DNA from 3 places in the Cupriavidus sp. HPC(L) genome. Region 3 is predicted to be linked to each of the others. Evidence: predicted binding sites of a transcription regulator. Region 3 holds the regulator's gene; each other region holds the start of a gene.
What was found. The regulator LexA, encoded in region 3, represses DNA repair genes until DNA is damaged. The targets are predictions, from matches to a motif close to ACTGTATNNNNATACAGT.

Region 1 (10,052 bases), on a different contig from region 3:
ATGTTCGCCGCAGGATTTCGCCGCGGCGAGCTGGTCTACAACACCTTCTCGTATCACTTCACGCCGGCCGGCATGATGATGGAAACCGGTGCGCACCGGCTGGGCTGCTGCGTGTTTCCGGCCGGCGTCGGCCAGACCGAATCGCAGGTGCAGGCGCTGTCGATGCTGCGGCCCGCGGCCTACGCCGGCACGCCGTCCTTCCTGAAGATCCTGCTCGAACGCGGCGCCGAGCTCGGCCAGCCATGCAGCCTGGCCAAGGCGCTGGTGTCGGGCGAGGCGCTGCCGCCTTCGCTGCGCGCGTGGTTCGTCGAGCGCGGCATCAAGGTGCACCAGATGTATGGCACCGCCGATGTCGGGCTGATCGCCTATGAGAGCGAGGGCGCCGACGGCTGGGTGGTCGACGAGGGCGTGCTGGTCGAGATCGTCGAACCGGGTGGCACGCGGCCGATGCCGGAGGGTGAGGTCGGCGAAGTGGTGGTCACGGTGCTGGGCAACGAGGACTATCCGCTGATCCGCTTCGGCACCGGCGACCTGTCCGCCGTCGTGCCGGGCTCGTCGACGACGCCGAGCCCCTGCGGGCGCACCAATATCCGGCTGCGCGGCTGGCTGGGCCGCGCCGACCAGACCACCAAGGTCAAGGGGATGTTCGTCCATCCGGGCCAGATCGGGGAGGTGATGCGCCGCCATCCCGAGCTGCGCGCCGTGCGGCTGGTGGTGACCGGCGCGCCGGGCGCGGACGTGATGACGCTGCATTGCGACGCCACGCGGGACGATCAAGGGCTGGCCGATGCGATCGCCGTGTCGATGCGCGACGTGATGCGGCTCAAGGGCGAGGTGAAGTTCGTGCCGGCCGGTTCGCTGCCGCAGGACGGCAAGGTCATCGAGGACGCGCGCAGCTACGACTGAGCGCGTCCAACGGGGCGCGCGTTCAGCGGCGCCGCGGCGGTTCCGGATCGGCCGGCGGCGCGGCCGATGCGGGCCCATAGCCGCCGCGCGGCCGGGTCGGCAGGTACAGCAGATAGGCCGTCGCCACGACGCCGATCGCCAGCAGCGCGATCGAGAATGCCGGCCTGGCGCGCAGCAGCCAGGCCGTGGTCGGCAGCGAGATCCACATCATCCCGATCGCCAGGATCTTGGCGCGCAGCGGGATGCTGCGGTGGCGCTGCCAGTCGTGCACGATCGGCCCGAGCCGGGGATGGCTCATCAGCCAGTCGTGGAAGCGTTCGGAGCCGCGCGCGAAGCAGGCCGCGGCCAGCAGCACGAACGGCGTGGCGGGCAGCACCGGCAGGAAGATGCCGAGCACCGCCAGCACCATGCAGACGATGCCGAGCGTGGCCCAGGCCGCGCGCACCAGGCGTTCGCGGCGGCTGCGCCGGACCTCGGCAATGACGACAGGGGGTTTATCCAGCGGGGAATCTCCAGCGGTCTGCGGGGACGACCGCGTCCGCGGTGGCGGAGGCGGTCAGCAGGCGGCGCACAGGCGTGCCTTGGCCGCATCGTACTCGGCCTTCATCCGCGCGACAATCTCGCCGGCCGACTGGATCGCGTCGATCTGCCCGACGCCCTGGCCCGCGCCCCAAATGTCCTTCCACGCCTTGGCCTTCGAGCTGCCGCTGGAGAAGTCCATCTTGCTCTTGTCGGCCTGCGGCAGGTTTTCCGGATCGAGCCCCGAATTGAGGATGCTCTCGCGGATGTAGTTGCCGTGCACGCCGGTGAACAGGTTGGTGTAGACGATGTCGGCGGCGGCCGCATCGGTGATCGAGCGCTTGTAGGCCTCGCTGGCATGCGCTTCCTGCGAAGCGATGAAGCGCGTGCCGACATAGGCGAAGTCGGCGCCCATCGCCTGCGCCGCCAGCACCGCGTCCCCGGTGGCGATCGAGCCCGACAGCGCGATCGGGCCGTCGAAGATGCGCCGCACCTCGCCGACCAGCGCGAACGGCGACAGCGTGCCGGCATGCCCGCCGGCACCGGCCGCGACCAGGATCAGGCCGTCGACGCCGGCCTCGATCGCCTTCTCGGCATGGCGCAGGTTGATCACGTCGTGCAGCACGATGCCGCCATAGCTGTGCACCGCGTCGATCATCTCCTTGACCGGCGCGCGCAGCGAGGTGATGAAGATCGGCACCTTGTGCTCGACGCAGACGCGCACGTCCTGCTCCAGCCGGGCATTCGACGCATGCACGATCTGGTTGACCGCAATGGGCCCGACCGTGGCGTCGGGGTTGGCCGCGCGGAACGCCGCCAGTTCCTGCTGCATCTGCGTCAGCCATTCGTCGAGCAGCTCGGCCGGGCGCGCGTTCAGCGCCGGAAACGAACCGACGATGCCGGCCTTGCATTGCGCCAGCACCAGTTCGGGATAGCTGACGATGAACATCGGCGACGCGATCACGGGCAGCGTCAGGTTCTGCAGGGCGGCGGGAATCTGTTTGGCGGCGGGCATGGTGTCTCCTGGACCTCGGAAGCGATGCGTGGCACCGGCTTTTTTTGAACGATCGTTCGATTATAGGAAAGCTGCGCGAGGCGACGGTAGGGCAACGGTAGAGGCCCCAGTCTAGCGCCCGGTAATCGGCGATGAACCAAAAAAAAGCCCCGCGTCCGGGGCGGGGCAATTACCACGAAGACTGATACATCGACGGCGGGCACCTGCCAATGCCGGAACCGTCAACGGCATGGTAGAGCGGCAATATGACGATCCGGGGACGACCCGGTGACGTCTCGGTGAAGCGGCAAAAGCGTCGGTGCAACGGGTTGCGCCCGGACGTGCCTACACCCGCTGCAGCAGCAGCCCCTTCAGATATTCGCCCTCGGGGAAGGCCGCCAGCATCGGATGGTCGGTGCCGGCCGACAGCCGCTGCAGGATGCGCGCATCGACGCGCGCGTCGGTGGCGGCGCCGGCCACGATCTTGTGAAACAGCTCCATGCCGATCGCGCCCGAGCATGAATAGGTGAACAGCAGACCGCCCGGCCGCAGCAGCTGCATGCCGACCAGATTGATTTCCTTGTAGGCGCGCGCGGCGCGGTCGATATGCTGGGCCGACGGCGCGAACTTGGGCGGATCCAGCACGATCAGGTCGAACTGCCGGCCCTCGGCGCGGAACTGCCGCAGCGACTTGAACACGTCCGCGTCGAGCCACGTCGCACGGCCCGCATCGAAGCCGTTCAGCGCGACATTGCCCTCGGCAATCTTCAGCGCCTCGCCCGACGAATCGATCGACACGACCGACGCCGCGCCGCCGCGCAGCGCCGCCAGCGAGAAGCCGCCGGTGTAGCAGAAGCAGTTCAGCACCTCGCGCCCTTCGGCGAGGTCGCCGACCAGCTTGCGGTTGTCGCGCTGGTCGACATAGAAGCCGGTCTTGTGGCCGTTGCGGACATCGACGTAGTAGCGCACGCCATGCTCGGTCACCGACAGCTCGGGGTCGGGGTCGGCGCCGGCCAGCACGCCGGTCACCAGCTCCAGCCCTTCGCGCTCGCGCACCGCGGCGTCGGAGCGCTCGTAGACGTTGGGGCAACCGGTCTCCCTGACCAGCGCCTGCACGATCGCGTCCTTCCACTGCTCGACGCCGGCGGCATTGAACTGGCAGACCAGTTGCGCCTGCTCGGCGCCGCGCCCGGCGCCGTAGTAGTCGACCACCAGCCCGGGCAGACGGTCGGCCTCGCCGAACACCAGCCGCACCGCGTCGCTGTCGCTGACCCACTGGCGGCGATGGGCGACCGCCGCGGCGACGCGGCGCTTGATCAGCGCATGGTCGACCGGCTCGTTCTCGTCGAAGGTCCAGACGCGTGCGCGGATCTGCGAGTGCGGACTGTAGGCGGCCTTGGCGAGAAAGCGGCCGTCGGCGGCGCGTACGGTGATGGTGGCGCCTGGCTCGGCGCGGCCCTCGACGCGGTCGACGCCGGTCGCATAGATCCAGGGATGGCGGCGCAGCAGGGACTTCTCCTTGCCGGGCTTCAGGGTCAGGGTATTCATGATTCAGGGAAGAGGGACCGCGCATCGGCGGCCTCGAGATTCACCGCGCGGGTGGCTCCCCTCTCCCGCCTGCGGGAGAGGGGCCGGGGGGGGGGAGGGCGGCAGCAGTGGCCAAGGCCGAAGGCGTTACAGCACCACCTTGACCATCGGATGCGCGGTCAGCGCGCGATACAGGTCGTCGAGCTGCTCGCGGCTGGTGACCCAGACCGTCACGGTCAGGCCAAGATAGTTGCCGTTGCGCGACGGGCGCATCTCCATCTTGCCGGCGTGGAAGCCCGGATCGAATTCCTGCACCAGCGTGACGATGGCCTCGGCGAAGCCATCCTGCATCGCGCCCATCACCTTGATGGGGAAATCGCTCGGGTACTCGATCAGCGAAGGCCGGTCGGACCCGTTGTCGGTGTTGTCGGCGCTCATGGCGGCGGCCTCCTTGTTGCTTGTTACTTGCGCTTGAACCACAGGCGGATGGTGTCCCAGATGCGGCCGAAGAAGCCGGCCTCCGGCACCTCCTCCAGCGCGACCACCGGGAATTCCGCCACCTTGGTGGTGCCGTCCATCAGCTTGACGGTGCCGACCTGCTGGCCGGCCGAGATCGGCGCCACCAGCAGCTCCTGCCGCTCCAGCACCGGCTTCAGACGGCCCGCGGTGCCCTTGGGCACGGTGACGTAGGTCTCGTCGCGGACGCCGATCTTGATGGTGTCGTTGCTGCCCTTGTAGATGTCCGGCGTGGCCAGTACCTGGCCCTTGTCGTAGAGGCGCAGCGTGTCGAAGAACTGGAAGCCGTAGTTCAGCACCTTCAGGCTTTCCTGGGTGCGGACCTGTTCGCTGGTGGTGCCGATCACGATCGAGATCAGGCGGCGCGAGCCGTTCGGCACGTTGGCCAGCGGGCGCTTGGCCGAGGAAATCAGGCAGTAGCCCGCCGAGCGGGTGTGGCCGGTCTTGACGCCGTCCACGGTCGAATCGATGTACAGCAGGCGGTTGCGGTTGGGCTGCTTGATCTTGTTATAGGTGAACTCCTTTTGCGAGTACATGCCGTAGTACTCGGGGAAGTCCTGGATCAGGCGCGTCGTCAGGATCGCCAGATCGGCCGCGGTGGTGTAGTGGTTCGGGTCGGGAATGCCGTCGGTATTCGTGAAGTGCGTGCTCTTCATGCCCATGCGCTGGGCCTCGCGGTTCATCATCGCGACGAAGCCTTCCTCGGAGCCGCCAACGGCCTCGGCCAGTGCCAGCGCGGCGTCGTTGCCCGACTGCACGATCAGGCCCATCAGCAGGTCCTGCACCGTGACCGGCTTGTTCGGCTCGATGAACATGCGCGACTCGTCGCTCTTGACCTTCAGAACGACATTGGTCGGCACCACGGCCTGGTCCAGCGTCAGCCGCTTTTCCTTCAGCGCCTGGAAGGCCAGGTAGGCGGTCATGATCTTGGTCAGCGAAGCCGGCTCGATGCGGGCGTCGGCATTCTGCGAGCCGAGCGCCTGCCCGCTGGTGACGTCGTAGAGCATCCACGCCTTGGCTGCCACCTGCGGCATCGGCACGGCCTGCGCGCGCACCGTCAGCGGTGCGCTGGCGAGCGCGAGCACGGCGGCGCTGGCCAGCAGGGTATGGGCGATGCGGTGGGAGAACAGCGGCGAAGCTTGATTGAACATGTTTTCAGGTTCCGACAAGAAAGAAAGGGCAGCGTCGCGCCGCCACGCGGACGTGGCGGCGGGGCATGGAGCGGCGGCCACGGATCGCCGTGGCCGCCCGCTCAATGCCCGGGCTCAGCGCTGCCACGCATTGACGACGAGCTGCTTGATCAGATGCAGCTTGCGATGGAAGAAATGGTCGGCGCCGGGAATCACCGTGACCGGCAGCTCCTGCGGCCGCGCCCAGTCGAGCACGCTGGCGAGCGGCACGGTCTCGTCCTGCTCGCCGTGGATCACGATGGTGTCGGCGGGAACGTCGGCGACCTGCCAGCGCGAGGCCGCGGTGCCGACCATCGCCAGCCGTTCGGCCGGCGTGCCGGCCTCGGCGAGGCGCCGCGCCACATGGCTGACGACGAAGCTGCCGAACGAGAAGCCGGCCAGCGCCAGCGGCAGCGTGGCCGCGTCGGCGGACCAGTCGCGCTGCTGGCGCATCCAGTCGATCACCGCCAGCAGATCGTCCTGCTCGCCCTGGCCGTTGTCGTGCTCGCCGGCGGTGCCGCCGACGCCGCGGAAGTTCGGCCGCACGGTGGCGTAGCCCAGCTGCACGAAGGCACGGGCCAGCGTCTGCGCGACCTTGTTGTCCTTGGTGCCGCCGAACAGCGGATGCGGGTGGCCGACCAGCGCAAGGCCGCGCACCGGGGCGGCCTGCGGCAGGTCGACCGACACGTCGATCGCGCCGGCGGGTCCGGCAACGGTGAGTACCTGGGTATGCGCGTTCATGGCAGGAAGGGCGGAAATCCGGGAACGAAAGGGAGCGTGGGCGGCGGCTGGCAGCGGGATGGCGACGGATGCGGTCCGAGCGCGGCGCTCAGCGATCCACCATCAGGCGTTCGACCGGCTTGCCGTGGATCAGATGGCTGTCGATGATTTCGTCGATGTCCTGCTCGTCGACGAATGTGTACCAAACGGCCTCCGGGTAGACCACCAGTACCGGACCGAGTTCACAGCGGTTCAGGCAGCCCGCCTTGTTGATCCGCACGCGGCCCTCGCCGCCGGCGATGCCCAGCTCCTTGCAGCGCTTCTTGGCGTATTCCTGCATCGCCTTGGCGTTGTGGTTGGCGCAGCAGTTTTCGCCCGGCTCGCGCTGATTCAGGCAGAAGAAGACGTGGTGCTGGTAGTAGCTGCTCATGCGTGGGAGGGCGCGGCACGCTCGGCTGGGCCGCGCGGGCGGCTGGGCGCCGGTCGGAACGGTGGGAAGCTCGGAATTATACGGCGAGCCGGGGGCCGTTTCGACCGCATGGCGGCGTCTGCAGGGCGCCGCCGTGGCGGGAGTTAGCTATGGCGCACAACAAGCGCCGGTCCGACGCCCGCGTCGCAGGCCCGGCGTAACGGGTGTCCGCAGGCTACGCCCGCGCTACGGCCCCTACGGCCGGCTCATCGCCACATATTGCGCATCCGCGCGGCCAGGTCGACCGCCGGCAGCGACGCGCGCTGGGGCGCCGCGTCGACCGGCGGAGGCGGCGGCCACGCGCGGCTGTGGAAATGCGGCATCACGCGATTGGGCAGGAAGCGCGTGCGCGACGCATACACGTGGCGGTCGCCCATGCCGGGCTGCTGATGCACGTAGAAGCGCTGCGGCACCACGATATCGAGATGGTCGCGTGCGCGCGTCATCGCGACATAGAGCAGCCGGCGCTCTTCCTCGATCTCCTCGGTGGTGCCGGTGGCGAGATCCGACGGCAGGCAGCCGTCGACCGCGTTCAGCACGTAGACCGCCTTCCACTCCTGGCCCTTGGCCGAATGGATCGTCGACAGGATCAGATAGTCCTCGTCGCGCAGCGGCACGCCCGATTCGTCGCTGGAGGCATCGGGCGGGTCCAGCGTCAGCTCGGTCAGGAAGCGTTCGCGCGAGCCGTAGGTCGCGGCGATGCGCGCCAACTGCTGCAGGTCGGCGGCGCGCGCGGCGGCATCGTCGTGCAACCGTTCCAGATGCGGCTCGTACCAGCGCAGCACGCGTTCGAAGTCGACCGGCCATGCCGCCGCGGGGGCCATCGCCTCGCGCGCCAGCGCGACCAGTTCGGTCCATGCCTCGGCGGCCGCCGGCGGCGCTTCGAACGATTCCAGTGCGAACAGCGGATCGCTGGCGAGCTCCAGCCCGTCGAGCACGCGCGCCGCGGTCTTGGGCCCGACGCCCGGCATCAGCTGCAGCGTGCGAAAGCCCGCCATGCGGTCGCGCGGATTCTCGAGCCAGCGCAGCGCCGCCAGCATGTCCTTGACGTGGGTCGACTCGAGGAATTTGAGTCCGCCGAACTTGACGAACGGAATGTTGCGGCGGACCAGCTCCAGTTCGAGCTGCGCGCTGTGGTCGGCGGCACGGAACAGCACCGCCTGCGCCATCAGCGCCAGCCCTTCCTCGCGCCGCGCGAGAATCCGCTCGACCACGAAGCGCGCCTGCTCGGTCTCGTCGTTGACCACCACCACGCCGGGCTTCTCGGCGCTGGCGCGGTCCGACCACAGGTCCTTGGTGAAGCGCTCGGCCGCCAGCCCGATCACCGCGTTGGCCGCGGCCAGGATCGGCTGCGTCGAGCGGTAGTTGCGCGACAGCGTGACCTGTCCCGCCGGTGGCGAGAAGCGGTGCGGGAAGTCGAGGATGTTGCGTACGGTGGCGCCGCGGAACGCGTAGATCGATTGCGCATCGTCGCCGACCACGGTCAGGCCGCGGCCGTCGGGCTTGAGCGACAGCAGGATCGCCGCCTGCAGCGCATTGGTGTCCTGGTATTCGTCGACCAGCACGTGGTCGAAGCGCTCGCCCATGTCGCGCGCCAGCGCCGGCTCGGCCAGCGCCTGTGCCCAGTACAGCAGCAGGTCGTCGTAGTCGAGCACCTGCTGCTTCTGCTTGGCCTCGACATAGCCGGCGAATAGCGTGCGCAGCGCGTCGACCCACATCGCGTAGCGCGGGAACTGGCGCTGCAGCACCTCTTCGAGCGGCAACTGCGTGTTGACCACGCGCGAATAGATCGCCAGGCAGGTTTCCTTGCGCGGAAAGCGGGCGTTCTGCGCCGACAGGCCGAGGTCGTGCCGCACCACGTTGATCAGGTCGGCCGAATCGCCGCGGTCGCTGATCGTGAACGAGGGCGACAGGCCCAGCGTCTCCGCGTATTCGCGCAGCAGCCGCGCGCCGATCGCGTGGAAGGTGCCGGCCCATTGCAGCGCCGCGCGGCCAGGATTGGCCGACGACGTGGCGCCGTTGCGGGCGGCGAAGGCCTGGTCGACGATGCGCTCGACGCGCCGGCCCATCTCGACCGCGGCGCGCCGCGAGAACGTCAGCAGCAGGATGCGCCGCGGATCGGCGCCGCCCAGCAGCAGGTGCGCGACGCGGTGCGCCAGCGTATTGGTCTTGCCCGAGCCCGCGCCGGCGATGATCAGCAGCGGCTGGTCGGTCGGGTGCTCGACCGCTTCACGCTGCTCGGGATTGAGCGCGGCGAGATAGTCGACCGGATCGGCCGGGTCGGCCGGGGCGGCGGCGGGTGCAGGAGCGAGAGCGACGGACACAGTGGCGAGCGAGGGCGAAAACCGGAAATGTTCGCCGCAGACTGTATATCCATACAGATGTGTTGGGCAAGCGGGGGATGGTTGAAGGGGCGAGAGGGGCGCTTTTGGCGTGGTAGCGCCGGAGTTGCCCTCTCCCCCGGCCCCTCTCGCGAGCGGGCGAGAGGAGCAAGCCGGCAGCCTTGTCGAACGCCTGCGGCCAGCTATCTCGCCCGCCTTCGCGAGAGCCTTGCCGAATGCCTACTGGGTTCTCCCTCTCCCGTTTGCGGGAGAGGGTTGGGGAGAGGGCAAGCGGCGCCGGCATACCGCGGCCGCCCCTTCCCAGTCAGCGCATCAAACCGCCTTGCCCAGTGCCTCGTCCAGCAGCTTGTGCAGGCTGTCCCATTCCGGCTCGCCGACATAGCGCTTCAGGATGCGCCCGTCCTTGTCCACCACGAAGGTGGTCGGCGTCAGCTGCACGTCGCCGAAGGCCTTGGCCGCGGAGCCGTCCGAATCGAGCGCGACCTTGAACGGCAGCTTGCGCGTCTCGGTGAAATTGGTCACGTACATCGGCGGGTCATAGCTCATCGCCACGGCGACGAACTCGAGGCCCTTGTCCTTGAACTGCTGATAGGTGCGCACCATGTCCGGCATCTCCTTGACGCAGGTGGTGCAGCTGGTGGCCCAGAAGTTGACCATATAGACCTTGCCCTGCAGCTGCGCGGTGCTGACGCGCTCGCCGGACAGCAGCACGAAGGTCGCTTGCGGCGCGTGCCGGGCCGGGGTCAACGCGCGGTAGCCTAACCAGCCGAGCAGGACCAGTACCAGCAGGCCCGCGACCAGCGGCCAGCGCTTGCGGGCAGAGGCGGGACGTTCCGGTTGGGAGGCGGACGAAGTCATGATGGGCCGACCGAAGGAGGGAGAAACCGCCA
Region 2 (10,052 bases), on a different contig from region 3:
ACCCGGAGGCCATCGCGGCCGTGCAGGAATGGCTCCGAGCCGCGCCCACGTCGCGCTATGCCCGATTGAGCGGTTTCTACGCCAAATGGTTGGCTGGAGCCCAGTTCGACTACAACGTGCCTTCCGGCGCGCCCCGCATTCCGGCGCTCGACGAACGCGCGTATATCACCGGCCCCGTCAAGAACGATACCCAGTTCGGCGTCCAGAACAACCATCTCGGACCGCCTGCATTCTGTCCGGTGGTGCGACGCACCGACGAACTCGCGGCCTGGATTGCGTCTGACCTGCCAGACAAGGTCGCCGCGGCGATTGAGCGCCTTGAGCCAGAGGTGCTGGCCCGGGCCGTCGATTATCTGTATCTCGCCGAAACCCGTTCGACATACTCGATCGAGAGAGAGGTGCCCGATAACCAGCGCGTGGCGAAATTCCGTCGATTGCTTCAGTTTGCCGGCGCACCTGGACCTTTGACCGAGGACCAGCTATGCGAATGGCAAAACGAAATCATCTCGGGCCCGCGTAGCGAGTATTCGTATCGCGACAGGCAAAACTGGCTTTCGCGCGGTGGCCGCATGCGGAATATGGCGGACTATATTCCTCCGAATCCCGAGCAACTTGACGCAATGATGGAAGGCATTTCGCAGGTGGCCAGCCTGATTCAGACAGGGACTGTCCATCCCATCGTTGTGGCTGCCTGTGCATCTTTCGGCTTCGTGTTCGCTCACCCCTTCTACGATGGCAATGGGCGTCTGCACCGCTTCCTGATCCATCACCTGCTCCGGCAGGCCGGGGTCACCCCGGAAGGCGTCGTCCTGCCCATATCTGCACGCATGCTCAAGGAAATCGACACCTATGCCGGCTTGCTGAAGGCGTACTCGGCACCGCGCACCGCACTGCTCAATTACGTATTGGACGCCGACAGCGACACGATTCTGATCAAGTCGCCTCAACCGTATTGGCTGTATGCGTCGTTCGACGCGACTGCGTTGTGCGAGTTTGTGTTCAGGTGTATCGAGCAATGCGTCGAGCACGATCTGGCGCAGGAAATCCAATACCTGCGAGCCTACGACGCCAGTCTAGAGCGCATAGAAGGCTGGCTTGATCTGCCACAGTCGCGGCTTTCCAACCTGATCGATCTCATCGTGCAGAACCACGGAGAATTGTCGAAGCGAAAGCGCAAGCTGTTCGAAGACCTGACCCACGATGAAGTCGAACGGATAGAAAGCATCGTCCGGGACGAGTTCGACGAATACCTCAACACCTTCGGGCAGTCAGGCTGATACGCACCATCCCCGTCGGCCATGCGGCCACGGCGCTCCCCACTAAGCCGCCAGCCGATACTCGAAGAACGGCCGCTCGCGGTCATCCAGGATCGCGTACAGCGCGGCCAGATTGGCAGGGTCCGGGTTGAGCCACGCGTCGACGTGCTGCGGCTTGATCGGAATGACGCAACGGTCGTGGCCGGCCGCGGCGACTTCGGGCGGCGGCTCGTCGGTGATCGCCGCGAACGAATAGAGGTCCGGTTCGCCGGCCTCGCCCTTGTGTCGCGACCACAGGCAGGCGATCAGCAGATCCTGCGGCGGATCGGGACGGAACTCCAGCACGACGCTCTGCTCCTTCTCGTCCGGACCGAGTTCGCGGTGCTCGAGCCGATGCCGGGCCACGTGTTCATGAAAGGCGCGGATCGGCAGGATGCCGTGGCGGTAGCCGAACAGTTGGCGCCATGCCGTCTCGAGATTGTCGCGGCGTGCGTTGTACGTCCCGGGCTTTTTTCTTTCCATCGACACGTCCCAGCCGGGAAGCCGGCAGCGGTAGCGCATCGGCACGATCGTGCGCCGGCCGTCCACCTCGATCATCACCGGCGCGTAATAGCCCGGGAAGATCATCGCGTCCTCCGGGGCGGGCGTGGCGCGTTGCAGGTCGGCCAGGTTCTGCTGCAGCCGGGCGATCTTGTCGGCGGCGATGCGCTGCTCGTTCTCCGCCTTGCGGGTCGGCCGCCCGGCAAGCGCGCGCTCGGCCTCCGCCAGGCGCGCCCGCTGGCGGAACAGCTCCGCTTCCAGCCCATTGGCTTGTTCGCGGTCGCCGGCGGCGATCAGCGCGGCCAGCTCGCGCTCTTCGGGGTCGCCCTCCTCGCCTCCCCCGCCGCCCTGCGCGAACGCGACGCGCATCGCCTTGGGCAGCTTCTGCCACTCCTGGTCCTTGCGCTTTTGCCAGAACAGTTCGAAGAACTGGCGAAGGCCCATCACCGCGCCGTACTGGCGCGTGAACTTCCTGAAGTCGGCCTTGATCTGCGCGGCGTAGCACATCGGACTCTCCCTTTGGCGCTCACGAGTACACCATCGTCGCAGCCATCGCAGGGAGCGGACATCGGTATTGAGCCGAGGCAGCTCGATCCCGCCTATAATACTGTACATTCATACAGTATGGTTTCCCGATGGAACTGCTCACCAAGCTGGAGATCCTGGCGGACGCGGCCAAATACGACGCCTCCTGCGCCAGCAGCGGCGCACCGAAACGGGATTCGCTCGGCAAGGGCGGGCTGGGCGCCAGTACCGGGGCCGGCATCTGCCACAGCTTCACGCCCGATGGGCGCTGTGTTTCACTGCTCAAGATCCTGCTGACCAACTTCTGCCAGTACGACTGCCAGTACTGCGTCAACCGGCGCTCGAGCAACGTCCCGCGGGCCCGCTTTTCGCCGCGCGAGGTCGTCGATCTGACGCTGGACTTTTACCGGCGCAACTATATCGACGGCCTCTTCCTCAGCTCCGGCATTATCCGCAGCGCCGACTACACGATGGAGCAGCTGGTCCAGGTGGCGCGCTCGCTGCGCGAGGAACACCAGTTCCGCGGCTATATCCACCTGAAGACGATTCCGGACGCCGATCCCCGGCTGATCACGCAGGCGGGCCAGTATGCGGACCGGCTCAGCGTCAACATCGAGCTGCCCACCGACGGCGGCCTGCAGCGGCTGGCGCCGGAGAAGAATGCGCATACGATCAAGCGCGCCATGGGGTCGATCCGGCTCGCCCAGGAAGAGGCGGAGAGCGACAAGTCCGCGCCGGGCCGCGCGCCGGCCGGCCAAAGCACGCAGATGATCGTCGGCGCGGACGAGGCCGATGACCGCACGATCCTGCAGACCGCGCAGACGCTGTACGGCGCCTACAAGCTGAAGCGCGTGTATTACTCGGCGTTCAGCCCGATTCCCGACAGTCCCTCCGGCCTCCCCGCGCAGGCGCCGCCGCTGCTGCGCGAGCATCGCCTGTATCAGGCGGATTTCCTGATGCGCGGCTACGGCTTTCAGGCCGAGGAGCTGTTCCAGTCCGCCGGCGACCTCCCGCTCGACATCGACCCGAAGCTGGCCTGGGCGCTGGCGCATCGCGAGTCGTTTCCGGTCGACCTGAACCGTGCGCCGCAGGCCTTGATCGCCCGCGTGCCCGGCATCGGCATGCGCAATGCGAAGCGGCTGGTGGAGCTGCGCCGCTCGCGCGCGATCCGTTATCAAGACCTGGTGCGGCTGCGCTGCGCGATGGACAAGATCAAACCGTTCATCGTGGTGCAGGACTACCGGCCGGCGCAGGCGGACCGGCCTTCGGAGCAGTTGCGGCGGGCGCTGGCCGCGCCGCCCGTGCAGCTGGCGCTGCTATGAGCGGCGCCAGCTCGCCGGTACTGGTGGTCGACGGCGGCTACGCGGGCTGGCGTGCGCAGGCCTTGCGCGCGCTGGCGGCCGGCTGGCCGCCAGAGGCCGTCACCTGGGTGGAGCGCGGTTCCGCAGCGTGCACGGGAACGGAACAGCTGAGGCTGCTCGATGCCGACGCCGCGCCACCTTCCGGCGATGGCGAGCCGTCGGCGCAGCGCCAGGACACCGCCGGCGCCGCCCCGGCGATCCGCGTATCGAAGGCGTTGGCCGCCCTGCTGCAGCAAGCCGCGCGCTACCGCTCGCCGCAACGCTGGGCCTTCCTCTATCGGGTGCTGTGGCGATGGTGCCAGGGCGATCGCGCGGTGGCCTCGCCCGCCGACGAAGACGGCGCGAGGCTGCACGCGATGGCCAAGTCGGTGCGGCGCGCCCACCACGACATGATTGCCTACGTGCGGTTTCATCGGCGCAGCAATGGCGGGAGCCCGGAATACCTGGCCTGGTACGAGCCCGAGCACGACGTGCTGGCCGACGCCGCCGACCACTTCGCGCGCCGCATGGGCGGCTCGTCGTGGTGGATCGGCACGCCGCAGGGCGCGGCGCTCTGGGACGGGCATACGCTGCAGTTGTCCGAGACACCGGCCAGCGGGGTGGCCGGTGCGGTGGCCGGCATCGATGTCGACGCGCTGCGCGCAGGCGCCAGCGCCGACGACATCGAGCCGCTGTGGCTGGCCTATTACCGCAGCATTTTCAATCCGGCCCGCCTGAACGAAGCCGCGCTCGAGCAGCACATGCCGGTGCGTTTCTGGAAGGGGCTGCCCGAGGGCCGCCTGATACCGGCGATGATCGCCGACGCCCGCAACGGCGCCCGACGCGTCGCACAGGCTGGCGCGGTCGGCACGATGAGGGGCAAGCCGGTCGCGGTGAATCCCGAGGACGCGCAGCCGCTGCGCCCGGCGCCCTCTTCGCTGGACCAATGCCGCCGCTGCGAGCTGTGGCGCCATGCGACCCAGGCCGTGCCGGGCCACGGTCCGCAGACGGCCCGCATCATGCTGGTCGGCGAACAACCGGGCGATCAGGAAGATCTCGCCGGGCGCGCCTTCGTCGGGCCGGCGGGCAAGGTGCTGGACGAGGCGATGCGCCGCGCCGGCGTGCCGCCCGATTCCCTCTACGTGACCAATGCGGTCAAGCATTTCAAGTGGATCGCCCGGGGCAAGCGGCGCCTGCACAAGACGCCGGCGCAGCTCGAGGTCGAGGCCTGCGCCCATTGGCTTGACGAGGAACGGGCGCGGGTGCGGCCCTCGGTCATCGTCACGTTGGGCGCGACCGCGCTCGGCGCGATGCTGGGCCCAGAGGCCAGTCTGCGCGACCACCTGAACGCGCCGGTGCGGCTAGGCGACGCCTGGCTGGTCGCCACCTGGCACCCGTCCTATGCGTTGCGGGTCGATGACGCCGGCAAGCGCGAGGACATCGTCTCGGCGATCGCCCAGGCCATCGCGAAGGGCCGCGAACTCGCCGCCGCCGCGGTTACTCCGCCATCGCCGCCATCGCCGCCGTCGCCTTCTCCCGCAGGAAGGCGATGAGGGTCGTCACGGCCCGCGTCTGGTAGCGGGCCGGCATATACAGCAGATACATCGTGGTCCGCAGGAAGGCCAAGTCCCGCGGCGGCAGCGGCAGGCGAACCAGCGTCCCGGCCGCCAGATCCGTGGCCACCATGTATTGCGGCACCAGGCCGACGCCGATCCCCTGCAGGATCGCGTCGCGCAAAAAGAAGAAGTTGGCCGACATCAGCCGGGGGCGAATATGCGGCCGGGCGCCGGCGGTTCCGCCCAGTCCGGCCAGTTGCAGCCGCTCGCCGGTCAGCTCCGAGGTGATCAGCGGCAGGTCGCGGAACTGCGCGAGCGAGCCCGGCATGCCGACCTCGCGGGCCAGCTCCGGCGTCGCGCAGGCGACATACTCGATGTCCCCCAGGCTGTGCGCCACCGCATTGGTCGGCGTCTCGCCCATCACGCGGATCGAAAAGTCGACCGCGCCCTTGATCAGGTCCTCGATGTCGTTGTCGAAGATCACGTTCAGCGTGATGGCCGGATACATCCGCATGAACTCGATGAACCAGGCCGACATCGTGTGCTGGCCGAAGCCGCTCGGCACGGCGAGTCGCACCGTGCCGCTGAGCCGCTTGCCCAGGCTCTGTACGGATTCCCGCGCCGCCAACAGCTCGCGCCGGATCGCGCGGCCGTGTTCGTAGAGTTGGCGGCCCAGCTCGGTAGGCTCGAGCTGGCGGGTACTGCGCCTGAGCAGTTCCGCGCCCAGCTGCCGCTCGAAATGGTTCAGGCGCTTGCTGACGTTCGCCCGGCTCATCCCCAGTTGCCGGGCGGCCCGGCTCAGGTTGCCGGCGTCGATGATATCGACCAGCAGAGACAGCGCGCTCAAATCCATTGTCAACTCCGAGGTGTCAGGTATGGTGATTACCCGTTGCAATTGTCAAACTTTATCAACATATAGACAATCTGCGCTGACCAAGAACACCGGATCGTCCCCGGGGAGGGGACGCTGACCATGCATCACGAAAACAATGCCGCATCGCTGCCGCTGGCCGGCGTGCGGGTACTGGACCTGTCCCGCGTGCTGGCGGGGCCGATGTGCGCGATGGCGCTGGCCGACCTCGGCGCCGACGTCATCAAGGTCGAACACCCGGCCCGCGGCGATGACACCCGCGACTGGGGCCTGCGCATCGGCACGCGCAATACCTCGTACTTCAACAGCGCCAACCGCAACAAGCGCTCGATCACGCTGGACCTGCAAAGCGAAGCGGGTTTGAAGCTGGCCCGCGAGCTGGCCGCGCGCAGCGACGTGGTGATCCAGAACTTCAAGGTCGGCGGCGCGGAAAAGCTGGGCCTGGGCTACGAACAACTGGCCGAGCGCAATCCCCGGCTGGTGTACTGCTCGATCTCCGGCTACGCCCGCTTCACGCCCGAGGCCGAACGGCCAGGCTACGACCTGGTCGTCCAGGGCGAGGCCGGCGTGATGGCCACCAACGGCGAAGCCGGCCAGGGACCGCTGAAGTTCGGCGTGGCCGCGGTCGACATGTTCACCGGCATGTATTCGGCGCAGGCGATCCTCGCCGCGCTGTATGCGCGCCAGTCGAGCGGACGCGGACGCCATGTGCAGATGGCCCTGTACGACTGCGGCCTGATGATTACCTCGTACTACGGCATGGAGGCCCTGCTGCAGGGCGGGGATCCGGCCAAGTTCGGCAATGCGCATCCGTCGATCGTGCCCTATGGCGTGTTCGATGCCGCCGATGGCCCGCTGGTGATCACCGTCGGCAACAACGGCCAATTCCAGCGGTTCTGTCGCGACGTGATCGGCCGGCCCGAATGGGCCGAGGACGAGCGCTTCGCCACCAACACCGCGCGCTCGCGGCATCGCGATACGCTGCTGCCGCAGCTGCGCGAGGCGCTGCGGCAATTCACGCGGGCCGAACTGCTGCAGCGCCTGACCGCCGCGCAGATCCCCTGCGGCGAGGTGCTCGGCATGTTCGACGCGCTGCAGTCCGAGCGCACCGCGCAGGCCGGCCTGCTGCATCGCTACGAGGACAGCGAGGCGGGTACCCAGTCGGTGCTGGCGCCGCCGTACGCCATCGACGGCCAGCGCATGCCGGTGCGGATGCCGCCGCCGCACATGGGCGAACACACCGAGCAGGTATTCAAGGAACTGCTGCAGCTCGACGACGGCGCAATCGCGGATCTGCGATCGCGCGGCGTCATCTGACGATCGAAATTCCCAATCGACGCTCTCAATAGACGGAGACAACAGCATGACCAAGCTGACCCTCAGCCGCCGCCAGATGCTCAAGGCCGGGGCCGCCGCCTCGATGGCCGCGATGATGCCCGCCGCGTTCGCGCGCAACGGCTGGCCGGACAAGATCATCAAGATGGTGGTGGCCTTCCCCGCCGGCGGCCCGACGGACACCGCCGCGCGCATCGTCGCGCAGAAGCTGTCCGAACGGCTGGGGCAGCAGGTCATCATCGAGAACAAGCCCGGCGCGTCGGGCTCGATCGGCACTGCCAGCTTCATCAAGAGCGCGCCCGATGGCTACAACCTGTCGATGTTCGGCATGCCGGCGCTGCTGGCCCCGCTGATGTACAACAACAGCGCGTACGACGTGAAGAAGGACTTCCAGTCGGTTGCGACCGTCTACGTGCTGCCGATGGCCATCGTCATCAACCCGAACGTGGTACCGGGCGTGGAGACGCTGGCGGACCTGATCCGCTTTGCCAAGGCCAGCAAGACGCCGCTGAACTACACCAGTTCGGGCACCGGCAGCTTCGGCCATCTGGCGATGGAGCAACTGAAGGACCTGGGCGGCTTCGACATGATGCACGTGCCCTACCGCGGCAGCGCGCCGGCCGTCGCCGATCTGCTCGGCGGCCAGGTCGGCACCATGTTCGCCGACGTCGTGGCCGCGCTGCCGCATATCCGGGCCGGCAAGCTCAAGGCGATCGCACTGAGCTCGCCCAATGCCAAGGTGCTGCTGCCCGGCGTGAAGACGGTGTCCGAGCAGGGCTTCCGCGGCTTCGACTTCGATTCGTGGGGCGGCCTGATCGCGCCGCTCAATACGCCGCAACCGATCGTCGACCGGATCGCCAGCGAAACGCGCGACATCCTGTCCAACGACAAGGAACTGCAGCAGAAGCTGGTGACGGCCGGTGCCATTGCCTCGTTCCAGGACGGCAAGCAGATGCAGGCGCGGCTGAACAAGGACTACGATCGCTGGAGCGCCATCGTCAAGGCGAAGGGCATCAGCGCGACGTAATTGCGCCCCGGCCCGTCGGCGGATGGCCTCGCGCTGATAGAATCGCTCCGAACTTGCTATCCGGACTCGCTATCCGAACCGTAAATGGGCTTTGAAAAACTCGCCGCACTGAAAGCCGAACTCGCCAGGCAACGGGAGGGCTCGCGCCGTCCCGCCGAACGACGATCCGACGCACGCCGCCCCGCCAAGGAGGCGACGGCCCCTCAGGGCAAGGCCAAGTCGCAAGACGAGGGACAACATCGTCAGGGCAAGGCACCGGCACGCGACAAGGCGGTACATGGCGGCACCAAGCCTGGTGGCGTTGGCACCGACGCCGGCAAGCCGCAGCGCAAGGCGCGCCGGGAGCCGGCAGCCGCCCGGCGCACCGAAGAGCCGGTCGATCCGACCGTGCGCAACATCTGGAAGCTGCAGAAGCAGTTCCCGCTCGCGTTCCCCAAGGCGCCGGCCGCCAAGCTGCCGTTGAAGATCGGCATCTACGACGATCTGCTGCCGCATGCCGCGGCATTGCAGATGACCGAGCAGGAGCTGCGCGACGCCCTGAAGCAATGGTGCCGCGGCAGCCGCTACTGGGCGTGCCTGGCCGAAGGCGCGCCGCGGATCGACCTGGCCGGCGCGGAAGCGGGCCAGGTGTCGGCGCGCGATGCCGCTCGCGCGCGGCATCTGGAGCAGCTGCGCAGCCGGCGCGCGAAGCCATCTTCCCCGGCACCTGCCCAGGCTTCGCCAGCGGACGCCACGGAAGGCACGCCACCCGTCGCGGACGGCGAGCGGACAGACCCTGCCTGACCGCGACGGTCGCTGTCTCGCACGGATGTTTGCCGCGGCCACCGCCGTTCATCACCTCGATTCACCCCGCACCTGAGCGCCGCAAACATCCCCCCCGGTTCACCGTCAATCCCGGAACCGCTCATGCGGCCGGCAGCGGAAACGCCAGCTCCAGCACCGTCAGCCCCGGCCGGCTCGAAACCGTGGCCCGCCCGTCGTGCAGCCGCATGATCGAATCGACGATGGCCAGGCCCAGGCCGGTCGACTGCGCCGAATTGCTGCGCGCCGGATCGCCGCGGTAGAAGCGGCCGAAGATATGCGCCAGCCGTTCGGGCGGGATGCCGGCGCCGCCGTTGGCGACGCGGATGCGGGTCGCTTCGCGCTCGGCGCTGACGATGACCGAGACCCGGCTGCCCTGCGGCGCATGGCGCAGCGCGTTGTCCAGCAGATTGGTCAGCGCGCGGCGCAGCAGGGTCTGGTCCGCGCGCACCGGCGCATGCCCTTGCAGCGACAGCGAGATCGCGCGCTCGGCCGCCACCGCCTCGAAGTACTCCGCCACGGCCTCGACCTCGGCGCGCGCATCGAGCGTGCGCGGCGCCAGCGCGACCTGCGCGTGATCGGCACGGGCGAGGAACAGCATGTTCTCGATCATGCGGGACAGGCGGTCGTACTCTTCGAGGTTCGATTCGAGCAGCGCCTCGTATTCTTCGACATTGCGCGCCTGGGCCAGCGTGACTTCGGTCTGCCCGATCAGATTGCTCAGCGGCGTGCGGAAATCGTGCGCCAGGTCGGCGGAGAACTCGGACAGCCGCGAGAAGCTGTCCTGCAATCTAGCCAGCA
Region 3 (10,052 bases):
CGAGTTCCGGTTGGCGCGCTCAGGCGTTTTCCAGCACGATGCCTTCGATGATGTTGGCCACGTCCTCGCACTTGTCCGTGATCGTCTCGAGCTGCTCGAAGATGGCCTTCATCTTGATCAGCCGCTTGACGTCGGTCTCGTCGCGGAACAGCTTGGAAATCGCCCCGCGCATCAACCGGTCAGCCTCGGATTCGAGCTGGTCGATCTGCTGGGCCGTCTTCAGGATCGTGCTGGCGTTGCCCATGTCCTCGAGCAGGCCGACCGCGATCTTGACCAGTTCGCAGCACTGCACGCAGATCGAGGCGAGCTTGCGGGCCTCGTCGGTCAGGCTGGTCACGTCGTACAGCGTGATGGTCTCGGCCACGTCCTCCATCAGGTCGAGGATGTCGTCCATGGTCGTGATCAGCTTGTGGATCTCGTCCCGGTCGAGCGGCGTGATGAAGGTCTTGTGCAGCAGATCGATGGTGTCGTGCGTGATCCGGTCCGCCTTCTTCTCGGTGGCCTGCACGCGCCGCGCATGCGCTTCGGCGTTGCCGAGATCGTTGATCAGCGTTTCCAGTTCGCGCGATGCGGTGACCGCGCAATCGGCGTGCTGGTTGAAGTATTCGAAGAACTTGCCCTCGGTGGGCATGAATCGGCCGAACATGGCTGTTCCTTGTCGCGGCGCGCCAGCGCGCCGTCTCGTTGGGAAGTACTGGATTGCGGGAGAGATAGCGCAACAGCCGGCGTCGCCGCCGGCTGTCACGGAAAAGCAATATTCTACAGGGTAGTCGGCGCGTGACGTACGCTTTGTGTGCCGCAACACCACAGCGCGCTGCCGGCCGACGGGGCCGCCTCGGTCAGGTATCGTTGTCGAAGAACGCCGGGCCGCCGCTGAAGTTGTCGAACTTGGTGAACTGGCCCAGGAACGTCAGCCGCACGGTGCCGATCGGACCGTTACGCTGCTTGCCGATGATGATTTCGGCGGTGCCCTTGTCCTGCGAGTCGGGGTTGTAGACCTCGTCGCGATAGATGAACAGGATCACGTCGGCATCCTGTTCGATGGCGCCCGATTCGCGCAGGTCGGACATCACCGGGCGCTTGTTGGGACGCTGCTCCAGGCTTCGGTTCAGCTGCGACAGCGCGATCACCGGGCAGTTGAGCTCCTTGGCCAGGCCCTTGAGCGAACGCGAGATCTCGGAGATCTCGGTGGCGCGGTTCTCGCCGCCGCCCGAGCCCGACATCAGCTGCAGGTAGTCGATGATGATCAGGCCGAGCTGGCCGCATTGGCGCGCCAGCCGGCGCGAACGCGCGCGCAGTTCCATCGGGTTCAGCGCCGGCGTCTCGTCGATGAACAGCTGCGCGTCGTTCATCCGCTGGATCGCATGCGTCAGCCGCGGCCAGTCCTCGTCGAGCAGCCGCCCCGTACGCAAGCGATGCTGGTCGAGCCGGCCGACCGAGCCCAGCATCCGCATCGCCAGCTGCGTGCCGGCCATTTCCATCGAAAACACCGCCACCGGCAGGCCCTGCTCCACCGCCACGTGCTCGCCGATATTCAGCGAGAACGCGGTCTTGCCCATCGAAGGACGGCCGGCGACGATGATCAGGTCGCCCGGCTGCATGCCGCTGGTCATCCGGTCCAGATCGATAAAGCCGGTCGGCACGCCGGTGACATCGGTCGTGGTATCGCGGTGATAGAGCTCGTCGATCCGTTCGACCACCTGCGTCAGCAGCGGCTGGATCTCCTGGAAGCCCTTCTGCCCGCGCGAGCCTTCCTCGGCGATCGCGAACACCTTGGATTCGGCCTCGTCCAGCAGCTCGCGCACCTCGCGGCCCTTCGGCGCGAACGCCGAGGTCGCGATGTCGTCGGCCACCGTGACCAGCTTGCGCAGCACCGAACGTTCGCGCACGATCTCCGCGTAGCGGCGGATATTGGCCGCGCTCGGCGTGTTCTGCGCCAGCGAGTTCAGATACGCGAGACCGCCGACTTCCTCGGCCTTGCCGGCCACCTGCAGCATCTCGTAGACCGTGATCACGTCGGCCGGCTTGGTGTCCGAGATCAGCCGCGCGATGCTCTGGAAGATCATCCGGTGATCGAAGCGATAGAAGTCCGCCTCGGACAGGAAATCGGCGATGCGGTCCCAGGCCGCGTTATCCAGCAGCAGGCCACCCAGCACCGATTGCTCGGCCTCGATGGAATGCGGCGGGACTTTGAGATTGTCGAGTTGGGGATCGGCGACGGGCGCGTTCATGGGGGGCAATTATAGCGGCCTGCTCGCGCTGGGCCGAGCGATTCTCGGCGGGCGGAGCGAGCGGATGACGGTGGCACCGTGCGCGCCGCGCGCATGCGCGCCGGCGGCCAAAAGAAAAAGGCAGAAGCGGCTGTCAGCCTGCTTCTGCCTTCCTGCTGCCTTGTTACTGGCCTGGCCCCGGCGGCGCGAGCGGATGTCGCACCGCGCGCGGGTCACGGCCGGCAAGCTTAGACGTGCTCGCCCAGCACCGAGACGGTGATGTCGACCGCGACGTCCGTGTGCAGCGACACGCTGATCGGATAGTCGCCGACCATCTTCAGCGGACCGTTCGGCAGACGAATCTGCGACTTCTCGAGCTTGAAGCCCTGACCAGCCAGCGCTTCGGCGATGTCGGCGTTGGTCACCGAGCCGAACAGACGGCCATCCACGCCCGACTTCTGCGTGATCTGGACGGTCAGGCCGCTCAGCTTCTCGCCTTCGGCTTGCGCAGCGGCCAGCTTCTCGGCGGCAGCCTTTTCCAGCTCGGCGCGCTTGGCCTCGAATTCTTCGATGGCGGTTTGCGTCGCGCGGCGGGCACGCTTGGACGGGATCAGGAAGTTACGGGCGTAACCATCCTTGACGCGAACGATGTCACCCAGGTTGCCCAGGTTGACGACTTTTTCCAGCAGAATGACTTGCATCGTGTTTTCTCCTTAGCGACCAGGCGATCAGTTCTTGTGCAGGTCGGTGTACGGCAGCAGCGCCAGGAAGCGGGCGCGCTTGATTGCCGTGTCGAGCTGACGCTGATAGTGCGCCTTGGTGCCGGTCAGACGAGCCGGCGTGATCTTGCCGTTGTCGCCGATGAAGTCCTTCAGCGTGTCCAGATCCTTGTAGTCGATCTGTTCGACGCCGGCCACGGTGAAGCGGCAGAAGCGCTTGCGCTTGAACAGCGGGTTCTGCTGCTGGAAGCGCTTCTTGTTCTTGTTGTCACGTTTGACGAATGCCATGGTTCAATCCTTTACGAATGCTTTACATCCAGTGATGTGAAAGACGAGAGCCTTGCTGTTGCGGTGCTTGCGGGCGAGAAAGCCTTCGCAGTCGAGCACCGTGCCGAGCGGCGTACGCTCGAGGTGCTGGCCGACCGGACCGACGCCCATCGCGGCGATCGCGAACTCGACCTGCCGCGGCGTCTGCGCTTCGACCACCTCGCCGCCGTATTGCAACAGGCAATTGACGACGGGGATACCGGCCGGCGTATAGCGCAACGCGTCGCGCTCGACGAGGGTGGCGTGCAGCCTCAGCTGGTTCATCGCGCCACCGCCCCTCGCATGCCGCCCCGGTCATGCCGGAGCGAACCGCACACAGCAGACCGCACTCAGGCGGCCTGGCCTTCGCTGGTTTGCTGCGAAGCCTTGCGGGCTTCTTCGCGCTGGACTTCCTTCATCATCGGCGACGGGGCCGTTTCGGCCTTCTTCGTCTGGACGATCAGGTGGCGCAGCACGGCGTCGTTGAACTTGAACGCGTGTTCGAGTTCAGCCAGCGTGTCCTTGCCGCACTCGATGTTCAGGCAAACGTAGTGAGCCTTGGCCAGCTTCTGGATCATGTAGGCCAGTTGACGACGGCCCCAGTCTTCCACGCGATGCACCTGGCCGTTCTGCGACGTGACCAGCGTCTTGTAACGCTCGATCATGGCCGGCACTTGCTCGCTCTGGTCCGGATGGACGATGAATACGATTTCGTAATGACGCATTGACGCTCCTTTTGGGATAAGCCGCCCGGGCGTCAAGTCCGGTGCAGCAAGGGTTAAATAGCCGGCGAGTATAGCCCGGAACGGCCACGACGGCAAGCCGGATGGATTCAGGGCTGGATTGGCGATTGTGCGGGCCAGACGCTCCTTCAGATCTGCGCGAAGAACTGTTGCAGCCGAACCGGATCGCCGCCCAGGACCGGCTCTGCGCCAAGCGCCAGCAGCAACGCCACCCGGGCCTTGTACGGATTCAGGTCGCCAGCGGACACGAAGGCCCCCGCGGCAGGATTAGGCTGAGCCGGCGCGATCACATTACCGGCGCCGGTGCGCGTGCTGCGCACCACCGCGACACCGGCCCGCGCCGCATCGGCGAGCGCGGCCACCAGCGTCTCGTGGATCGATCCATTGCCGGCGGCCGCGACTACCACGCCGCGCACGCCGCCGGCCACCAGCGCATCGACCACCACGCGACCCGGCTCCGCGTAGCTGGCGACGATTTCAACCGCCGGCCACTGCTGCGGCAGCGGCAAGGCCTGACGCGGCAGCCGCAGCGGCGCGCGCGTGAAGCGCACCAGCGCATCCTGCACCAGCCCGATCGGCCCGGCGCCCGGCGAAGCGAACGCATCGACGGCCGAGGTATGCGCCTTGACCGCGTCGCGCCCGGCGTGGATCTCCTGATTGACCACCACCAGCACGCCTTTGCCCGCCGCCTCCGGATGCGCCGCGACGCGGACGGCATCGAGCAGATTCAGCGGCCCATCGGCCGACAGCGAGGTCGCCGGCCGCATCGCGGCGGTCAGCACCACCGGCACGCTGGCCACGCCCGCCAGGTGCAGCAGCATCGCCGTCTCTTCCAGCGAATCGGTGCCGTGCGTGATGACAATGCCGGCCACGTCGTCCTGCGCGGACCAATGGTGGACCCGCGCCGCCAGCCGCGCCCACAGGCCGAACGACATGTCCTTGCTGTCGACCTGCGCGACCTGCTCGGCCTCGATCCGCGCGACATCCTTGAGCGCCGGCACCGCGTCGAGCAGCGCCGATACCGGCACTGTCGCCGCCTGATAGCGGGCGCTGCTGGCGGCGCTGGACGAGGAACCGGCGATGGTGCCGCCGGTGGCGAGAACGATTACGCGAGGCAGGGTCATGGGCACGAGATGTTCGTAAACAGGCGGCGATTGTACCCGCCGGGACAGGGCACTCCCCTACGGTCTTGCCCTGCCCCGCGGTCGGACCGTACGCAGCCGAAAGTGGACGACGATGCAAATTCCTCTTGCACTTCGACCGATACTGTATAAAATCACAGCACACTGTTCAAACGTACAGTGTTGCACATGGCGGTCCCCGATGCTCCCTCCCCGCGCGCCTCACGGCTTGCGGCGACGACCGGACCGCCACCGGATACAACAACACGGACAAGCCATGGCGACTCTGACACCCCGGCAGCAGCAGATCTTCGACCTGATCCGCAACACCATCCGGCAGACCGGCATTCCGCCGACCCGCGCCGAGATCGCTGCGGAATTCGGCTTCTCGTCGCCGAATTCGGCCGAAGAACATCTGCGCGCGCTGGCTCGCAAGGGCGTGATCGAGCTGACCCCCGGCGCTTCGCGCGGCATCCGGCTCAAGGTCAATCGCAGCGACTCCGAAATGCCGGACCAGTTCTCGCTGCCGATGGCCGGCGTGATGCAGCTGACGCTGCCGCTGGTCGGCCGCGTCGCCGCGGGTAGCCCGATCCTGGCAGCCGAGCACATCGACCGCCAATACCAGGTCGACGCCTCGGTCTTCGACGAACGCCCCGATTACCTGCTGCGCGTGCGCGGCATGAGCATGCGCGATGCCGGCATCTTCGATGGTGACCTGCTGGCGGTCAAACGCGCGCAGGACGCGGCCAACGGCAAGATCGTGGTGGCCCGTATCGGCGAGGACGTGACCGTCAAACGGCTCAAGCACCGCGGCGATGCGATCGAGCTGATCGCCGAGAACCCCGACTTCGCCAACATCATCGTGAAGCCCGGACGCGAGGAATTCTCGCTCGAGGGCATCGCGGTCGGACTGATCCGCCAGTCCGGTTTCTAGCGCAACCAAGCAATCCGGCAGGCGCCGCCGCCTTGGCGCCAACTCAGTCATGCAGCCGCACGAGCCGCAGGGCCCCGTGTTGCCGCAAGACTTCCGCTGACGCCTTACCGAAGAGGACCACCATGCTGCAAGCCGACCGCTCCCTGACCCGCTACCCCGTCAAGCCGACGCCGTTCCGCCAGTCCAAAGGTGTCCGCATCTATCAGGGCGCGCAGCGCCGCACGATGGTCGGCAGCATGGCCGCGATCTGCCGGATGCTCGAACTCGATCAGCCGGGCGTGAAGCTGAACGCGTGAGCAAGTCTCGCTCGTGGGACCGCTGCGACAAGATCGACTGCGTTGAAGGTGTGAGAGCACGCTTGCGCGAAGCGTGAGATACGGCGGTCCGGCGACAAGCGACGCTTCTCGCGCATCGCAACAAACCTTTACAACTCGGACCGTGAATTCGTCGAAGCTTGGCCTAGCCTTTTCCCATGCTTTTCGAAGGAGACGGCCATGCCTTCGTCAGACGACACCATCAAGCTGCTTCGTCCCGGTCGCCGCACCATGAACTGGCACGACGTCGCACTGATTGCAGCCGGTTGGATCGCGCTGTGTGTCGGTGTCGGGTGGACGATCACCAAAGCCGCTGCTCGGTTGGTCTGAAGACCACGAGCGCCCTCGCCCGCCAGCCCGTTGTCTCGGCACAAAGCAAAACAGCCGCTCGATGAGCGGCTGTTTGCATGGGATCTTGGGGTGGCTGATGGGACTCGAACCCACGACGACAGGAATCACAATCTGAGGCATCAAGCCTTATTCGGAGCGGCTTTCCGGGTAGCTCGTGGGAATACTGATCGAAATTCGAGCACGGCTGCATGCGGCTTTCCGGGCTGCTATTCCCACGAGAACAAAGGCCTTTTCACGACCTGCCCGCGACCCTATACTGTATATCCATACAGTATACGTAGAGTGCATCATGGGCAACAGCAAACTAGCCAACGGCTGCTCAGTCCCTTCCGCCAACCCTACCCCGCGCGCGTCGCCTCAGACTGGCATCCTGACCTATGTCGGCGGCCACAAGATCGCAGAGGCCATGCAGACCCTCCCCCCGCCCACCCGCACCGGCCCCGAGCACGCCGAGGCGGAGATCGACACCGAATACCAGGGTCGCGTCCGGATCTTCTTTGAGCGGAGGACCTCGCGCCACCACAAGAGCTCCCACATGTTCTGGTCAGCCTATCGGGCGGAACCGGTGCACGGCGCCTGGGATTCTGACGCCGGTCAGACGTAGCCCTATACCGCCGCGGCCGCCCCGTGCATACAACGGAAGTGACACGCATAGGAGGCGACCATGGCAGGGAATATTCACGTCGTGCCGGCCGACGGCGACGGATGGGCGATCGAGGTAGAGGGATCGGGCCGGACCAACGTACATTATCCGTCCCAGGAAGAAGCCATTCGGCAGGCGGCCGAGCAGGCGAAGCAGGCAAAGGTCGAACTGTTCATCCACGGCCGGGATGGCCGAATCCGGGAGCGCAACAGCTTCGGCAACGACCCCCGCGACATCAAGGGGTAGCCGTGGCCACCGCTCGGCCGCCTGCCCCTACGCTGGCCGAGCTCTCCCCGATGCTGCTCGAGGAACGCCGTGCCGTCCCCCCGGGCGACTGGCACTTCGAGATCAAGTACGACGGCTACCGGCTGCTCGCGGCCAGCAAGCCGGCGCGCCTTAAGTCCCGCAACGGGCACGACGCCACCGCCTGGTATCCGGAAGTCGCAGCCGCCGTCGGCAACCTGAAGGCCGGCTGCATCTTCGACGGCGAGGTCTGCGTTCTGGACGAGCACGGCCGGAGCGACTTCGAGCTGCTGCACCGTCGATCGGCGCGCCGCGGCAAGCCGCCCGGCTCGCACCACGTGGCCTACTGCGTCTTCGACCTGCTAGTCAATGGCGGCCGAGACATCCGTGGCCAGCCGATCGAGAAGCGCAAGGCCGCCCTCCGGAAGATCCTCGACTGCTGCCCGGACACTCTGCTCTTCGTCGACTGGGTCGAAGACGGCGACTGGCTATACCAGCAAGCGCTGACGCTGCAGCTGGAGGGCATCGTGGCCAAGCGCGCTGGCAGCGCGTATGCCGCCGGGCGGCGATCACCCGACTGGGTCAAAGTGAAGCGTCCCGGGGCGATCCCCGCGGAGCGGTTCAGACGGTAGAGCAACTAAATTCTTCGTGACATGCGGCCGGCGGCTTATATAGCATTTGCCTTCGCAACGTGGAGGCGGACATGGCCGAGTACTCGAGAATTCAGGAGCTAGTGAAACGGCGGCATGGCATCACGGCACAAACCTGCTGGATCGCCCATGTGAAAGAAATCAATGGATTGCCAATGAGGCCGTCGCGGAGAGTTGGGGCTAGGAAGAAGCCATGTCCAGATCGTTGGATCAAGCCAATCGAGCAGGCCATGCGCGATCTCCATCTTCTGTGACTGGCAATGTGCAACAACTATCGACCGACACAGAAGCAACTACTGCGCGATGTCTACGGCGTCGTGCCGCCATCGCTAGACTGGAAGCCCGAGACGTGGCCCGACTATCTGGCGCCCATCATTCGATCCAACGCCGACGGCGAGCGAGATTGCGTGCTGGCGAACTTCCGCATGGTCCCGAAGGACCGGATCCCGCCAGGCGTGAAGCGGTTCGACACCACCAACGCGCGGTCAGAGACCATCGGGGAGCGTCGGACCTTCTCCGGACCGTGGAAGACCGGCCAGCTCTGCCTGGTGCCGATGGAGAGCTTCTACGAGCCGAACTACGAGCATGGCCCGAAGTCGGTGCGCTATCGGATCTGGCTCAAGGACGAGCCGACGTTTGCCGTTGCCGGACTTTGGAGGGATTGGCCGGACGGCATGTTTTCGTTCACCATGCTGACCGTCAACGCCGAGCAGCACCCCACCATGAAACGGATGCATGCGCCCGGGAAGGAGAAACGGTCGATCGTGATCGTGCCGCGGGAGGGGTGGGACGATTGGCTGCGGTGCCGAGACACCGAGGTGGCGCGCAGCTTCTTGGGGCTGTATCCGGCGGAGAGGATGGAGGCGGAGCCTGCTCCTGTGCAAAAACTTACTGAACCGAAAGCCCATACGCTATGAACGAGAATCACCCACTATTCGGCGACACTTTGCCGGATGTGTTCGCAAAGTATTTGGTCACTTTCAACTGCGAGAACCTCTCGAGCGTAGAGATCATTGGGCAACGAGAGGTTGCCCAAAGACTGACGTACTCAGGCTTCATTGTGGAAATTCGCGGGCACTGGTGCATCTGCACTGCTGGGCACTGTATTGAAGAGATACGGAGCTTGCTCTCTGCAGGTCAAGATTTACGGAACTGGGTAATCGACGATTCGGCGATCCAGGCGCCGCCGGGCCGTCTGCCCCTACCCTTCTCTCCCGATTTCACGCGAGACATCCACCTGGTAACTCACGAGGAATATGGGCTCGACTATGCATTAATTCTCCTCAGCGACCTCACCAAGCTGGGACTCCAGAGCAACGGAATTCGGGCAATCGACGTCCGAAAATTGGACGACCCGTTTGAACGAGCAGATTACTGGGTCTTATGCGGCGTTCCCGCGCAAACTATCGTAGATCATCACACGGCGGACATGGTGACGAAGGAGTACACCGGAATCGTCATAAAACCACTGGAACAAGAGCCAGAGGACTGGCCTAACCCGAAAGACGCGCCGCGCCTGTACGGACAGCTATATGAGTCGTCGAGGCCAGAAGACAACACTCTTAATATCGCAGGTATGAGCGGCGGCCCGTTGTTTTCCCTCGTCAAGAACACCGACGATACATACCTCGTCAAGCTGATCGGCATTCAGAGCGCATGGTGGCCAGAGCGCCGGATCATTGCGGCATGCCCGGCAGCACCACTGTTTGATGCTCTTGAGAGATCCTTGAGAGAACTTGAGCAAGCCGAAGAGGCAGAGTCGCCTGCTGATGGGGCTTAGATCAGCCGGCCCACGCCTCCACAGTCTTCCGATGCCGC

Region 1: a site for LexA is predicted at 9,185-9,202, ahead of B551_RS18820 (ATP-dependent helicase). Genes of this name have one in related genera too.
Region 2: a site for LexA is predicted at 2,403-2,420, ahead of B551_RS13525 (putative DNA modification/repair radical SAM protein). Genes of this name have one in related genera too.

Annotation. Positions count from the first base shown of each region.
Region 1 covers NZ_AMPR02000421.1:6-10,057, reverse strand. Annotated here, with positions in the region: gene B551_RS18860 (phenylacetate--CoA ligase family protein) at 1-906, shown strand, start outside; gene B551_RS18855 (YbaN family protein) at 929-1,351, opposite strand; gene B551_RS18850 (nitronate monooxygenase family protein) at 1,463-2,440, opposite strand; gene B551_RS18845 (class I SAM-dependent rRNA methyltransferase) at 2,765-3,967, opposite strand; gene B551_RS18840 (DUF493 family protein) at 4,094-4,384, opposite strand; gene B551_RS18835 (D-alanyl-D-alanine carboxypeptidase family protein) at 4,408-5,613, opposite strand; gene B551_RS18830 (alpha/beta hydrolase) at 5,728-6,372, opposite strand; gene B551_RS18825 (ferredoxin) at 6,461-6,781, opposite strand; gene B551_RS18820 (ATP-dependent helicase) at 7,027-9,144, opposite strand; gene B551_RS18815 (TlpA disulfide reductase family protein) at 9,475-10,020, opposite strand.
Region 2 covers NZ_AMPR02000223.1:21,747-31,798, reverse strand. Annotated here, with positions in the region: gene B551_RS13535 (Fic family protein) at 1-1,277, shown strand, start outside; gene B551_RS13530 (SOS response-associated peptidase family protein) at 1,320-2,303, opposite strand; gene B551_RS13525 (putative DNA modification/repair radical SAM protein) at 2,432-3,643, shown strand; gene B551_RS13520 (UdgX family uracil-DNA binding protein) at 3,640-5,214, shown strand; gene B551_RS13515 (LysR family transcriptional regulator) at 5,159-6,070, opposite strand; gene B551_RS13510 (CaiB/BaiF CoA-transferase family protein) at 6,191-7,405, shown strand; gene B551_RS13505 (tripartite tricarboxylate transporter substrate binding protein) at 7,452-8,450, shown strand; gene B551_RS13500 (ProQ/FinO family protein) at 8,535-9,233, shown strand; gene B551_RS13495 (heavy metal sensor histidine kinase) at 9,355-10,052, opposite strand, start outside.
Region 3 covers NZ_AMPR02000444.1:72,389-82,440, reverse strand. Annotated here, with positions in the region: gene B551_RS22175 (DUF47 domain-containing protein) at 20-646, opposite strand; gene B551_RS22170 (replicative DNA helicase) at 840-2,231, opposite strand; gene rplI (50S ribosomal protein L9) at 2,459-2,911, opposite strand; gene rpsR (30S ribosomal protein S18) at 2,939-3,217, opposite strand; gene priB (primosomal replication protein N) at 3,221-3,520, opposite strand; gene rpsF (30S ribosomal protein S6) at 3,586-3,960, opposite strand; gene B551_RS22145 (asparaginase) at 4,107-5,102, opposite strand; gene lexA (transcriptional repressor LexA) at 5,377-6,033, shown strand; gene B551_RS26770 (hypothetical protein) at 6,156-6,329, shown strand; gene B551_RS26300 (hypothetical protein) at 6,528-6,677, shown strand; gene B551_RS25400 (hypothetical protein) at 6,988-7,302, shown strand; gene B551_RS22130 (DUF2188 domain-containing protein) at 7,363-7,587, shown strand; gene B551_RS22125 (hypothetical protein) at 7,590-8,216, shown strand; gene B551_RS22120 (SOS response-associated peptidase) at 8,495-9,151, shown strand; gene B551_RS22115 (hypothetical protein) at 9,148-10,014, shown strand.